One region of the Lottiidibacillus patelloidae genome, then DNA from elsewhere that is predicted to be linked to it. Evidence: riboswitches for the same ligand, from Rfam matches in the RefSeq annotation. Region 1 holds a riboswitch; the other holds the start of a gene.
What was found. Region 1 has a riboswitch for thiamine pyrophosphate ahead of CIB95_RS08370 (ECF transporter S component). Riboswitches for the same ligand answer to the same signal wherever they lie in the genome.

Region 1 (7,428 bases):
ATGCAATTGTTGGTGCTGATGGTGTTGCTGTTAATATAATTGCGACCATTATAACTTCATATGAGATGTGTAGTAATAAAAATGGGAATAAGAGTAATGGTAATAGTAATAATTTCATAAAAGCAAGCAACCAAAGCGGATAATATCTTAAATAGCAATATAAGTCTGACTTTTTAATATTTCCAAGCAAACTTCCAATGAACAGCATTGATAGTGGAATAGTACACAATCCAATCAGTTGAAATGATTTAGATATCGTGTATGGAAGTGTTAATGGAGTCGTAATAAGAATAAGGCCGATTAAGGTAGCGATTAAGCCTGGATTAAACAGGAGCTTCCATAATGGAAGTTTAACTTTATCTCGGGCAACTAAATAGACGCCATATGTCCAAATCAATATTAAAAAGAATAAATTAAATATAGTGGCGTAGGCAATGCCCTGTTCTTTAAATAAAAGAAAACAAAGTGCGAATCCAATAAACCCTTGGTTTCCAAATATCATCAACGCTTGAAAAACACCACTTCTAGAACTAGACAGTTTTATAGGTTTGACTAAAAAATGTGCAATTATTACTGCTATAGATAATATGAAAACTGACAATAAGATTAACCATAAAAAATCTTTGAAGATATACAAGCTAATTTTATAGTCGAGTGAATGTATGATTAACAGAGGTAATGTAATAAATAATATGATTTGCGTAAAAGCAAAATCAATTTTTTTATTAAATATTCCAAACCACTTTGCACTGAATCCTATAAAAGCAATGAGAAATAAAACAAAAAATTCGTTAAAGATTGAAAAAAAACTTATCATAATTAAAAATCCCTCCCATGTATTCTATTGCAATAGGACAAGAGCGGTGAGGGCTATTTATACACATTTAACAAAAAATAGAGGAGATTTTTCTTTTCTAACCAATTAACTATTTACAAAAAGATAAGTAACCGATAAAATGAAAGCGACAATAAAAAACCAACTAATTATTACTAGGGGTGCCATCTATTTGGCTGAGAGGCAATGTTATTGCTAACCCTCAAAACTCGATCTGGATAATACCAGCGCAAGGAAGTAATAAGTCGATAACGTTTAATACTGCGATAGTCAACTTATACATATTTGCCTGCACTGGATCTATAGTGCAGGTTTTTTATTGTTCAAATATAATTTCAGGGGAGAGATTAAAATGAATAATAGTGTATCAGAAAGAAAATCTAGTAAGTTAACATTAGCCGATATATTAGTAACCGCTGTCATTGCATTAGTGTTTGCAGTTGTTTACGTATTGTGGGCACAATTTTATGCATTCGTAACTCCATTTGGCTTTCATATTAACGAGCTTGTTTATGGTATGTGGTTTATTGCTGCAACTATTGCATTCTTAGTGATTCGTAAGCCGGGTGTAGCAATTATTGCAGAATTAGTAGCTGCTAGTGGAGAGTTTATCCTTGGAAGCCCTTATGGAGTTCCATTATTAATTTATGGTCTAATACAAGGGATTGGAGCAGAACTTGTTTTTGCAGCATTCCGCTATAAACGTTTTTCAGTAATTGTTGTTTCATTAGCTGCAATTGGTGCGACAATTGGGTCACTTGTTGTCGATTACTTCAATGGGTATATCGTAGATTTAGCGTTATGGAATTTATTAATTATGATTGGTGCACGTACACTAGGGGCAATTGTTATTGCTGGTATTTTTGCATATGCTATCGTTAAAGCATTAGAACTTACAGGTGTAACTAATCTAGTTCGCCCAGTAGAGCAAAAAGACTATGAGGCATTAGAAGATTAAAAAGGAGTATCTTATGACATCAAGTTATGGTGTAGATAAATTAAGACTAAAATTTCCAGGGGGAGAATCCTTATTATTTAAGGATTTATCCCTTTGTTTTCGCAAAGGCGAAAAAGTATTAATGCTTGGTCCATCTGGTTGTGGTAAATCGACGTTACTACAAGTCATGGCTGGAATTATTCCAAATTCTATAGAAGTGCCAATGAAAGCTGAGAGTATTAATGTTCCAGAATCTTGGGCTTATGTATTTCAAGATCCGGAAAGTCAATTTTGTATGCCCTTTGTTGATGAAGAAATTGCCTTTGTTCTAGAGAATTTACAAGTTCCTCAACCTGAAATGAAAGAACGTATTGAACAACTGCTCGCTACTGTAAATCTTCGTTTAGAGAACTTGCACACAAATATTCAACATCTTTCTGGGGGAATGAAACAAAGGCTAGCCATTGCATCTGTTTTGGCATTAGACCCAGAAGTTCTTTTTTTAGACGAGCCGACTGCAATGTTAGACCCCGAAGGTACAAAGCAAGTTTGGCAAACACTTAAGGACGTTAGTAAAGATAAAACTGTAATTATTGTTGAGCATAAAATAGATGAAGTTATTGATTTTGTAGACCGAATTATCTTATTTAACAGTAATGGACAGATTATCGCAGATGGTAAAAAAGAGGATGTTTTTGCTAATAATAAAGCGGAACTAATTAGTGGTGGTATTTGGTATCCAGATGTTTGGAATGAATATATAAATAGCAAACAAAAGAGTTATCAGCAAGAAATCCACTTTAATGAGCAGTCTGATTTATTGAAACTTGATGATTTTAAAGGATATAGAGGGAAAGAAATAAAAATAGCTGTTTCCTCTACTTCAGTAAAACCAGGGGAATGGATTACTGTCATCGGGGAAAATGGAGCTGGTAAGAGCACGTTTTTACATGCCTTAATGCAACTCATCAAAACTAGTGGAACGTATGAATTTGCTGAGAAAGTAGTTTCAAAAAGAACTAAACTAACTGAAGAGATGTCCTTTGTCTTTCAGAATCCGGAATATCAGTTTGTTACAAATACAGTTTATGATGAAGTTGCTTTTACCTTAAGAATAGATCAAGTTCCGGAAAAAGTAATAAAGCCAAGGGTGGAGAAAATATTACGTCAATTTCAATTAACGGCGTTTGCAGAAAATCACCCGTACCAATTATCAATTGGGCAAAAAAGAAGGTTAAGTGTCGCAACAGCAATTGTAAAAAATCAAAAAGTATTGTTACTTGATGAACCAACTTTTGGTCAAGATGCAAAAAATACGTTTGAGATTTTAGAACACCTTCAGTTATTGCAAGAAAACGGTACTTCGATTATTATGGTTACCCATGATCTTCATATTGTTGAACACTTTGCAACTAGGGTTTGGCAAATTGAACAAGGAATATTAACTGAAGATTACGAGGTTAGGAAGCGTGAAAGACCTGCGTCACTAGAGGGGAGCGAGCTCTATGTACGATAGTCTCGTTGTTAAAGAAACTTGGATTCATAAAATTAATCCAAGTCTAAAATTAATTTTATTAACTGTAATCTTCCTTACAGTATTATTTATTCATAACCCTAATGTGATGATTAACTTAGCGATCGTCCTATACGCCGTATTTTTCTTTATGACAGGTCATCCAAAAAAACGAATATTGTTATTCAGTATCCCTTTTTTTCTGATTTTCATTTCAACTGCAAGTACGATGATTATGTTTGGAAAAGGTAGCAATGTCTTATTTGAATGGGCATTAGTGAAAGTGAGTGAAGAAAGTTTATTCAGAGGGATTCACATTGGTTTTCGTGCGTTAGTATTCGCGTCATTAAGTCTTTTGTTTGCATTAACAACACGCCCAGTAATGCTCTTTTATTCCTTAATGCAACAATTAAAGGTAAGTCCAAAATATGCTTATGCTTTTATGGCAGCATTGCGATTATTACCTATATTATTCGATGAATTGCAAACGTTAAGGTATGCTTTAAAAGTCCGGGGTGCAGAGAGTGGTAAGGGATTAACTAGCTTTTATTTACGCCTTAAACGCTATACTATTCCGCTATTCTCACAAAGTATTCGTCGTGCACATCGAATAGCGGTAGCAATGGAAGCAAAACGTTTTTCTGCAGCTAAAAATAGAACGTATTATTATATAACAGGCTTTTCTAGGGTGGATTTATACTTTATCACGTTGATGATATTGATCATAATATCTACCTATTATATCGGGTTACAATTTCCATATTTCCAAGTTATTGATGTTCGTCATTAAACTCACAAATCTTTTGTGAGTTTTTTCTTGAAAATAAATAAAGCCAAGTTGACATATGTTCTCTTATTAATTAGAACTTCTCTTTCTTATTGCGTTCTATTATCCTCTCATGTATGCTACTAATTGTATAATAAGTTTAAAGGAGTAGGACGCCAATGAATGAAAATACTAAAAACTACACACCAATCATTGTCATTTTAACAATAGCTATTAATGCATTAGTTGCAATCCTATTTTTCCTCCCAGGGTATGAAGGGAAGACAGGATTTGATGTCACTATCTTACCAATGTTTAATGCAATTTTTAATAGTTTTACATTTGTATTTTTACTAGCTGCACTTTACGCTATTAAAATGAAAAATATTACTTTACACAAACGATTTATTATTGCAGCATTTTCTACAACAGCGTTATTTTTACTATCTTATGTTACTTATCATTACTTAACAGAGTCTACACCTTTTGGTGGAGAAGGATTTATAAGATATGTTTATTTCTTTATTCTTATTTCTCATATTTTATTAGCAATTGTAATCGTACCTCTAGCACTTACGACTGTAGTTCGAGGATTTACGATGCAAGTAGAAAAACATCGCAAAATTGCTCGATGGACTATGCCACTTTGGTTGTATGTAAGCTTAACAGGCGTAATTGTATATTTAATGATTTCACCATATTACTAAACTGTAGTACCTTCACTTTAAGTGGAGGCTTTTTTTTATTGTTCATATAATTTTGCAGAAAAATCTAATATATTTATGGTAAGATAGGCTTACAGTGATTTTACTTCATAGAGGAGAGATAAAATATGAAAAAATTGGTAGTAATGATGACACTTTTATTTATGACAGTTGTATTAATGGCTTGTAATAATCAAGATTCACCCGAAGCTACAGCAGAATTGTACTTAAAATCAATGAAAAAACAAGATATTAAGGCAATGGTTAGTTTGTTAGACCAAGAACATCTACAAGAAATTGCGGATTACTTAGGTACAACAATAGAGGAAATGACGGAAACGGCTGAGGCTAGTAAAAATGATAAAATTCTTCATTCATATGAGATGGGTTCCACTGAAGATGGAGAAGACGGTCGAAAAATCGTAAACGTTACTGTTACAATCGTTGTTGATGGTATGGCTACTGAAAAGGAAGCACAAATTCAACTACTGAAAAGAGACGATAAATGGTGGGTTATTTCAGAAAACCTATAGAAAGTTTATTGTAGCTCTTGTCAATTGGCAGGAGCTATTTCTATGTATAACTAATAATAAGAATAGGTGTGGTATTAAATGAAAAAATTTTATCAAGAAAATATACCTCTAAATGATGAGAACCTCGTTAAGGATAAGCTAGAAACGCTTTTAAATGTAGAAATAAAGTCAACAAGTGATTTAGTCCAATGGTTGCAAGATAAATCAGTTGTCCTTGAAGAAATTGAAGAAACGTTAACTGGACATTATATTGCCTTACAATGTGATAATACAGATCAAGACATTAAGAAGGCTTACCAACATGACTCAGAAGTTATTCAGCCATTAATAAAAAAGTATACAGCGAAGTATGATGAGAAATTTTACAATAGTGAATTTCGCCATGCTTTAGATACTAGTTATTATGAGCAATACATACTAAGTAAAGAAAATGCTATTAATTTATTTAGAGAAGATAATATTCAGCTAGAGGTAGAAGAGGAAAAACTTTCTACGCGTTACTTTGAGATTACGGGAAGCTTAACAGTTAACTGGAATGGTGAAGAAAAAACATTAAGTCAAATGGCAGTTTTTCTAAAAGATAGTGACCGTACTGTGCGTGAGAAAGCCTGGAAATTAGTGCATGAATCGCTTCTTTCTAAAAATAATGAACTAGGCGATATAATGTCAGACTTAATTAAGATTCGTGAGGAAAAAGCCAAAAATGCTGATGTTGCTAATTATAGAGACTTTATGTTTAAAAAATATGAGCGCTTCTCATATACTGCAGAAGATTGTCATGAATTAGCAGCTGCAATTAAAGAACATGTTGTCCCTTTAAAAGAAGCATTAGAAAAAAAACATCAAGCGGAAATAAATGTTTCGAATTATAGACCATGGGACGTACAAGCAGTACCAGAAGGAAAACTGCCACTAAAACCATTTAAAAATGTAGAAGAATTAATTTCTGGAACAGAAACAATGTTAAATAAAATTGATCCTAAGTTCGGCAATTTAATTTCTGAAATGAATAAGCGAGACATGTTAGATTTAGAAAACCGAAAAGGAAAATCACCTGGTGGTTTTTGTGCGCCGCTACCGGTATCTAATCTTTCATTCATCTTTATGAATGCTACAGGAAACCAGTCAGATTTAACAACATTAGTCCATGAAATGGGCCATTGTATTCATAATATGTACAAAGAACAACTGCCGCTTTCTGAATATAAGGATACACCGATGGAGTCTGCAGAGCTAGCGAGTATGACAATGGAGTTATTCTCAATGCATTTATGGGATCAATTTTATGATAATGAAGAAGATTTAAAGCGTGCAAAGAGAGAACAATTAGAAGGCATAATTAAGTTCTTGCCACATGGAGTGGTAATTGACCAGTTCCAACATTGGATGTATGAAAATCCTTCGCATTCGAAAGAGGAAAGGAACGAAAAGTTTTATCAGTTAGCAAAACAGTTCTTCGCAAGTAATACTGACTTCTCAGGATATGAAGATGCACTTGCAAACCGTTGGGTAATGACCCTTCATATTTTTGAAGTTCCGTTCTATTACATTGAATACGTAATAGCTCAGCTTGGTGCAGTACAAATGTACAAACAATTCAAAGAAAACCCAGAAAAAGCTGTTGAAAACTATAAAAAAGCACTTTCTTTAGGAAAGTCAAAATCGTTACCAGAAGTTTATGAAACAGCTGGTATATCCTTTGATTTTTCTGCGAAGATGGTAAAAGAATTAATGGAGTTTATTTCAGAAGAATTGGATGCTTTAAAATAAATCTTATAATGTGGATAGGAGTGCTTATCCCTAAATGTTTTCTTATAAAAAATTCATTATAGGATTTATCATAAGTTTTTATGCCTTAGCTACATTAAGCATAAAACTTATCCCTTTTGATTATCCTACATGGCCTTTATTAAAAGTGCTTCGCTATCAATTAGATCGCCAATTATTGGAGTATGGCCACATATATTTCATACTGCCAATTTCAGTCGTATTAGGTATAGTATTTAGCTTAAAGTTAAATACGAACCTTGATATGGCAAGGTTACTTCTCATTTTTATTTTAATAATTATGTTTGGAGTTACATGGTTTTATTTAGAATTTAGCGATTTCGTCGTTAACAACTATGCATAGAATGAAAGA
Region 2 (7,428 bases), on a different contig from region 1:
GCATAATGACACGCTACATTCCATCGCAGCTAAGTATAGAATAAATATTAATGCACTTTGTATAGTAAATCGAATCTTTTCAAGCAAATACCTTTATCCAGGACAAATAATCATTATTCCCCGCAAAATAAAAAAACTTATTGTTGATCCAGATGAACCTATCTCTTATGAGAAACTAATGCATTATTTGATGCAATTAACGTATTTATATCCATTTTTATTTACGAGAAACTTAGGTAAATCTGTCCTAGGTAAAGATATACCCGAAGTAATTGTAGGAACTGGTAGAAAAAGAGTTCATATTAATGCCTCCTTTCATGCGAATGAATGGATTACAACTAATGTTCTAATCTATTTTTTAAATGAATATGCACTAGCTTTAGCTAATAATGAAGAAATAAGTGGAAGAAGTGCTTTATCGCTCTTTAAAGAAACGCAGCTTTCGATAACTCCAATGGTGAATCCCGATGGTGTTAATTTAGTGTTATTTGGAGCGCAAGCTGCAGGGCCTTTTTCCTCTTATGTACAACAATTAAATAAAGGGAAAAACTCATATAAAGATTGGAAAGCAAATATTCGTGGTGTCGATTTAAATAATCAATTTCCAGCCGATTGGCATTTAGAAGTACCACGAAAACCACAAGTACCAGCACCTAGAGACTTTCCTGGTTATTTTCCGTTATCTGAACCTGAAGCACTTGTGATGGCTAATGTAACGGCGCATAGTAACTTTGACAGAGTAGTAGCATTACACACGCAGGGCAAAGAGTTTTATTGGGGATATAAAGGACTTGAGCCACCTGAATCCAAAAAGTTAGCAGCTGAATTTTCTCGTGTAAGTGGCTATAAGTCCGTACAAATGATCGATAGTTATGCGGGATATAAGGACTGGTTTATCCAAGTTTGGCGAAAGCCTGGTTTTACCATTGAATTAGGTGAAGGTGTGAATCCATTGCCATTAAGTCAATTTGATGAAATTTATGAAGATACAAAAGGAATTTTAGCTGCTAGTTTATATATGTAAAGGTTGTCATATTTTTCAAACACTGTCATACTATTAGTAGATGAATATTTAAGACTAGGGGTACCTATGTAGGTAGGTTGAGAAAAAGTCCACTGACTTTTACCCTATGAACCTGATCTGGATCATACCAGCGTAGGGAAGTCGGACTTGTGCTATGCTATTTTCATAGAAAAATAGATAGGCATATTTAGTAAAAATCGCTTTCCGCTTATGGAGGGCGGTTTTTTTATGGAAAAAGGGGGAGAAAAAAGTGGAATTTTCGTTATATGCCATTACTGGAGAGGAATTTCATCAAGGAAGAGACCTCGTGGAAGTGATGGAAGAAGCAATTTTAGGCGGTGTTGATATTATCCAGTTACGTGATAAGAATAGTAGCAAAAATGAAATCTTAGAAAAAGCAAAAAAACTTCGTGTATTAACAGAAAAATATAACGTGCCATTCATCGTAAATGACCACATTGATATCGCAATCGCTGTTGGTGCCGATGGAGTTCATCTTGGGCAAGGTGACTTACCTTTACTGGAAGCTAGAAAGATACTAGGAAACGATAAAATAATCGGTATTAGCACACATCATATAAGTGAAGCACGAAAAGCAGAGAGAGATGGTGCAGATTATATCGGAGTAGGGCCAGTTTTTCCGACGAAAAGTAAAAAAGACGTAGTCGATCCTGTAACGACAAGATATGTCCGCCAAGTTGCGAGTGAGATATCGATTCCATTCGTAGCGATTGGTGGAATAAAAGTTCATAATGTGGAAGAAGTTTTGCAAGCAGGAGCTACAAGAATTTGTGCAATAAGTGAAATTGTTGGTAGTACAACTGTCAAAGAAACGTGTGAGCAATTCATAGATAAAATTGCTAAATATAAAGGAGTAAACCAATGAATGTCACGATAAATGGAGAAAAGAAGGTTGTAACAGCACTTACTATTTCGGAACTTTTAGAAGAATTACAGCTAAACCCTGGTTTAATTGTTATTGAAATTGATGGCGAAATCATTGACCGTAGCAATTGGAACGAAGAACTAATTAAAGAGGATATAAATATTGAAATTGTTCATTTTGTCGGAGGTGGATGATCATGAATAAAAATAGACTAGTAATCGGAGAAACGGAATTAAAGTCTAGATTATTTTTAGGTACAGGAAGATATCCGAATCCATACATACAAGAAAAAGCGATTGAAGCTTCGGGTGCGGATGTTCTTACATTTGCCTTAAGAAGAGTAAATTTAAATGCCCCAAATGAAGACGCAATTTTACAGCATTTTGAAGGGAAACAGTTTACTTATTTACCTAATACATCTGGTGCAAAAAATGCTGAAGAAGCAATTCGTATTGCAAGATTAGCTCGGGCTTCAGGATTAAGTAATTGGATTAAAGTTGAAATAAGTGTATCAGAAAAGACGTTGCTCCCAGACCCTATTGAAACATTAAAAACAACAGAGCAATTAGCAAATGAAGGGTTTGTCGTTTTACCTTATACATCAGACGATCCGGTTCTATGTAAAAGATTAGAAGAAGCCGGGGCTGCAGCTGTCATGCCAGGTGGATCACCGATAGGAACCGGACTTGGAATCTTAAACCCATATAACATTTCCTTAATTGTTGAAGAGGCCAATGTCCCAATTATAGTCGATGCAGGGCTAGGTAGTGCAAGAGACGTTGTAGAAGCAATGCAACTCGGAGTTGATGGAGTTTTGTTAAATACAGCCGTTGCCAAAGCAAAAGACCCAGTAAAAATGGCAGAGGCAATGAAACTTGCAATAGAAGCAGGTCGGTTATCTTATATGGCTGGAAGAATTGCCAAAAAAAGGTATGCGACTGCAAGTAGTGGATTGGAAAGTTTAACGTTAAATGAATAGAGAGTGTGTGGGTGATGAGTAAGAAAATTATTGTTATCGGTGCAGGAGTAATCGGACTTTCTACTGCACTTGAATGTCAAATGCGTGGGCATGAAGTGATTCTCTTAGAAAAAGGAAAATGTGGTGGGCAAGCCTCTGGTGCTGCGGCCGGATTACTAGCACCTTTCTCTGAAATTGAAGAAGACCCTGATGATTTTTTTACACTTTGTCTATCAAGTTTACGTCTTTTTTCTAAATGGAAAGATCTTGTAATGACAGAATCAAATCATTCATTCGAATATACAACAAGTGGTACCGTACATGCCTATTTTCATGAAGCTGACATGTTAAAAATAGAAATGCGCATGAATTGGCAGAAAAAATTTCAAGTGAAAGCAGAAAAACTAACAGCTAAACAAATTCGAACATTGGAACCGTCTCTTTCCCAAGATGCAGTTGCAGGTTTATATTATCCAGAAGAAAGTCATCTTTATGCACCAGATTACTTAATCGCCTTGGAGAAGGCATGTGAAAACATCGGGGTTACTATTCACGAGAACTGTGGAAAAGTAATGCTAGAAAATGAGCTGGAAAGGTGCACTGTAAAAGATGAACATGGTAATCGATATAGTGGCGACATCATTGTTCTTTGTTCAGGTGCATGGTCAAATGAATGGGAAAAATATCTGAATCTAGCAATCCCAGTTTTTCCGATAAGAGGGCAAATTTGTGCGTATGATCAATTAGACAAACACTTAAATCACATTGTCTATACGAGTCAAGGCTACCTCGTCTCAAAAGCAAACAATACGCTAGTTTGTGGTGCTTCTGAAGATATAGCGGGGTTTAATACAGCTCCTACAATTAAAGGAATTGAACGTTTGAAAAATTGGAACTCTCAGGTATTACCGATGTTAAGAAGCAAGGCACCATTTTCCAAATGGGCAGGATTAAGACCTGCAACACAAGATGGTTTTCCTTTTATTGGCCACCATCCTAACTCGGAAAATTTTATTTTTGCTTGTGGTCATTATAGAAATGGGATTTTACTTAGCCCGATAACTGCTAACATTGTAGCAGATTTAGTTGAAGGAAAAAAATCTGTTGTTCCTCTAGAAGCTTTTGCACCTGATAGGTTTACATATTAAAAAGGAGTGATTCAGAAATGAAAGCAAAGGCATTAACTATTGCAGGATCCGATAGTGGTGGCGGAGCAGGAATTCAAGCTGATATAAAAACATTTCAAGAAAGAGATGTTTTTGGTATGAGTGCAATAACAGCAATAACAGCTCAAAATACCTTAGGAGTACATGGTGTTTATCCCCAAACATTAGAAGCTATAGAGAAACAAATAGATGTTGTTCTAAGTGATATTGGGGCAGACTCTGTTAAAACTGGTATGCTTTTTTCAAAAGAAATTATTGAATTAGTATCTCGATTATTAAAAGATTATAAAGTAGAAAATATTGTTGTTGACCCGGTTATGATCGCAAAAGGTGGGGCAAAATTGTTACAAGACGAGGCAATTGAAGCTTTAAAGAAACATTTGCTCCCACAAGCTACAGTAATTACACCAAACCTTCCTGAAGCGTGTGCAATACTTGGTTGGAGCGACATTAATTCTACTGAGGCAATGGAAGAAGCGGCATTAGAACTATATAAGTTAGGTGCTAAAAACGTCGTTGTAAAAGGTGGTCATCTAAATCACGAGCAATCTATTGACATATTATTTGATGGAAAAACTTACTCATACTATACTAATAACAGAATAAATACAAAACATACCCATGGTACAGGGTGTACGTTTGCTGCAGCAATTACTGCCGAACTTGCAAAAGGAAACTCTGTTTCTGAGGCAGTTTCAACTGCTAAATCATTCATTACTTCTGCGATTTCAGAAGGGCTTGCTATTGGAAAAGGTATAGGACCAACAAATCATGGGGCTTACAGAAAAGAACTTACTCGTTAAGGAGGACTATATATGGCCATTGTCGATGTTACAATTATTCCGATAGGAACTAAAGGGGCTAGCGTTAGTGATTATGTCGCAAATATGCAAAACTTTTTAGAAGAAAACAAGGAAAAGTATAAGATAACATATCAGTTAACTCCGATGAACACATTAATTGAAGGAGAGTTAGATGATTTATTTTCAGTAGTAAGAGCGATGCATGAACTTCCCTTTCTAAAAGGGATTGATCGCGTGGCAACGAATATTCGAATAGATGATCGTCGTGATAAAAGAGCTACTTTGGAAAGTAAAATGGAAAGTGTTCATAAAAAAATCCATCAATGATTGACTCATTGATGGACTTTTTTCGTTTTTAGTGAGGGCCAGGAACACCTGGGCCACTATGAGTAACTAAACTAATAATCGTCATTACTGTGAACCAACCGAAAACAATAAATGATAATCCAGCAAATCCAACTGCTAAAAAGTTCTTTCTTTTTAGTTCGCGGAAAACAGCAATTAAACATACGATTGTAATTAATGCACTAATAATAATAAAAGGCACGATGCAATACCTCCCTTTTACGTTCGGAAATTTTTTTTATTTTGTCCGTTTTTGTTTGAAGTTATCCTTAATTATGTAACTTCGAGGTTGTTCAATACGTATCCATTTTAAATCTTTTTGAAACATTTGTCGAGTAGTACTTTACGTAATAAAGATAATTTCAACTTCGTAAGCCAACTTATATTTTTCAATAAGTGTAGATAATTTTTTATCAACAAAATAAATAGGTTGGTCATAAGCATTTTCGACAGCAATTAAGTGTTCTTCAATCTGAAAAAGAGCCATTTTTATATTATCTTTATGTTCGCTTCTAATGGTAAACCCTCGCACCATGTCATCATATAAATAATGATTTGCTTTAGGTGAAACAAATCCATAGTCACTAAATGTACTCTTCAAAATGGGTGCTTGTAATTGAATTAGAGTATATGTTTCTTCCATTTCACTTTCGATACTTTCCATATCGGTGAACCTTTTAAAAATTAGTAACTCATCATCACGGTCAAAAATATTACTAATTTGAGATTCACTTTCTTCTGGTAAAACGCCACCGTACCTTTTTTCCACGAAACTCACGACCCTTTATCTTTATTTTCATCTTATATAAAGTGTAAAATAGAAAGTAATCAATCGCAATGGAGGATTTTATCATGATTAAATGGGAAAGAATGCCTTTAGGTCCAATTGAAACAAATTGTTATATCGTCTGGAATGAAGGAAATAAAAATGAAGCATTAATTATTGATCCAGGTGGTGATGCTAATAAGCTAAGCCAATGGATAGAAAGTAATACAATTCAACCGATAGCAATCCTTTTAACACACACACATTTTGATCACATCGGGGCAGTGGATGATATTCGCAAGAAATATTCCATCCCAGTTTACGTTCATAAAGAGGAGGAACATTGGCTCAATAATCCTGAAATGAATGGTTCAGCGAAATACCCTATGATTCCAGACCTTTTTGTAAATAAAGCTGACAAAATAATAGCTGGCGAGAAAAAAATGACGATTGGAAGCTTTACATTCGAAGTACTAGAGACACCAGGTCATTCACCAGGTAGCATATCATTTTACTTTGAAGAAGCATCAATTGTATTTTCAGGTGATGCATTATTTTTAGGTAGTATCGGTAGAACGGATTTGTTTGGAGGCAATCATCAACAGTTGTTACATTCCATCCATAATAAACTGTTACCTTTACCTGAAGAAACAAAAGTAGCTTCTGGTCACGGAAATCTTACAACAATTGCAAGAGAAATGGATAGTAATCCATTCTTAAATGGTTTTTAAACTATGGAAGTGATGGAACAAAAAATAAAATCTTTAATACAAAAAGATCCTAAACAGTGCATTAGCTATGCAACATTCATTCAAACTGCATTGTACGATAACGAAGCAGGCTACTATATGAAAGAAAAGCAGAAAATCGGAAAATCAGGGGATTTTTATACGAGTACTAACGTTCATGGCATTTTTGCAAAAGTCATTGCCAAAGCGTTTATTGAAGTTTTTGAGAAGGAAAGCATTTCTAAAGTAATTTGTGAAATTGGTGCAGGTACTGGAAAGTTCGCGGCTACTGTTTTAGAAGAAATAAAACATACAAATGAAGCACTTTTTCATGAACTAACGTATATCATCATTGAAAGTAGCCCCTATCATCGTAAAGAGCAGCAGAAAATACTACCAATGGAAAAGGTCATGCAATTTGCTTCACTCGAAGAAGCCAAAGTAAGTAAACCAAACATGAACGGAATCATTTTTTCTAATGAACTTTTTGATGCCTTTCCTGTGCATGTAGTCGAGCAAGGTGATCTATTAGAAGAAATCTTTGTTTCGCTAAATGAAGAAGGGAAGTTAATGGAGACAAAAGAAGTTTGTACAGACGACAAGATTCTTAAATGGCTCAAAATATATTACGGTAAGCTCAACAATGGACAAAGGTTAGAAATTCCTTTAGCGATGACTTCTTATATGGCAGATCTTTGTGATTGGCTGGACAAAGGAACAATATTTACAATTGATTATGGCTATACGAATGC

Region 2: it holds a riboswitch for thiamine pyrophosphate, as region 1 does, so the genes downstream of both, thiE (thiamine phosphate synthase) here and CIB95_RS08370 (ECF transporter S component) in region 1, are expected to answer to the same signal.

The regions. Positions count from the first base shown of each region.
Region 1 is NZ_NPIA01000003.1:347,503-354,930, reverse strand. Features, by position in the region: gene CIB95_RS08375 (AEC family transporter) at 1-817, opposite strand, end outside; TPP riboswitch at 983-1,088, shown strand; gene CIB95_RS08370 (ECF transporter S component) at 1,188-1,793, shown strand; gene CIB95_RS08365 (ABC transporter ATP-binding protein) at 1,807-3,288, shown strand; gene CIB95_RS08360 (energy-coupling factor transporter transmembrane component T family protein) at 3,278-4,075, shown strand; gene CIB95_RS08355 (DUF420 domain-containing protein) at 4,231-4,758, shown strand; gene CIB95_RS08350 (DUF4878 domain-containing protein) at 4,884-5,288, shown strand; gene CIB95_RS08345 (M3 family oligoendopeptidase) at 5,367-7,058, shown strand; gene CIB95_RS08340 (hypothetical protein) at 7,093-7,419, shown strand.
Region 2 is NZ_NPIA01000002.1:139,653-147,080, reverse strand. Features, by position in the region: gene CIB95_RS04715 (M14 family metallopeptidase) at 1-1,024, shown strand, start outside; TPP riboswitch at 1,071-1,180, shown strand; gene thiE (thiamine phosphate synthase) at 1,275-1,910, shown strand; gene thiS (sulfur carrier protein ThiS) at 1,907-2,104, shown strand; gene CIB95_RS04700 (thiazole synthase) at 2,107-2,889, shown strand; gene thiO (glycine oxidase ThiO) at 2,904-4,016, shown strand; gene thiD (bifunctional hydroxymethylpyrimidine kinase/phosphomethylpyrimidine kinase) at 4,034-4,837, shown strand; gene CIB95_RS04685 (MTH1187 family thiamine-binding protein) at 4,850-5,164, shown strand; gene CIB95_RS04680 (DUF2759 domain-containing protein) at 5,193-5,384, opposite strand; gene CIB95_RS04675 (hypothetical protein) at 5,526-5,951, opposite strand; gene CIB95_RS04670 (MBL fold metallo-hydrolase) at 6,038-6,679, shown strand; gene CIB95_RS04665 (class I SAM-dependent methyltransferase) at 6,692-7,428, shown strand, end outside.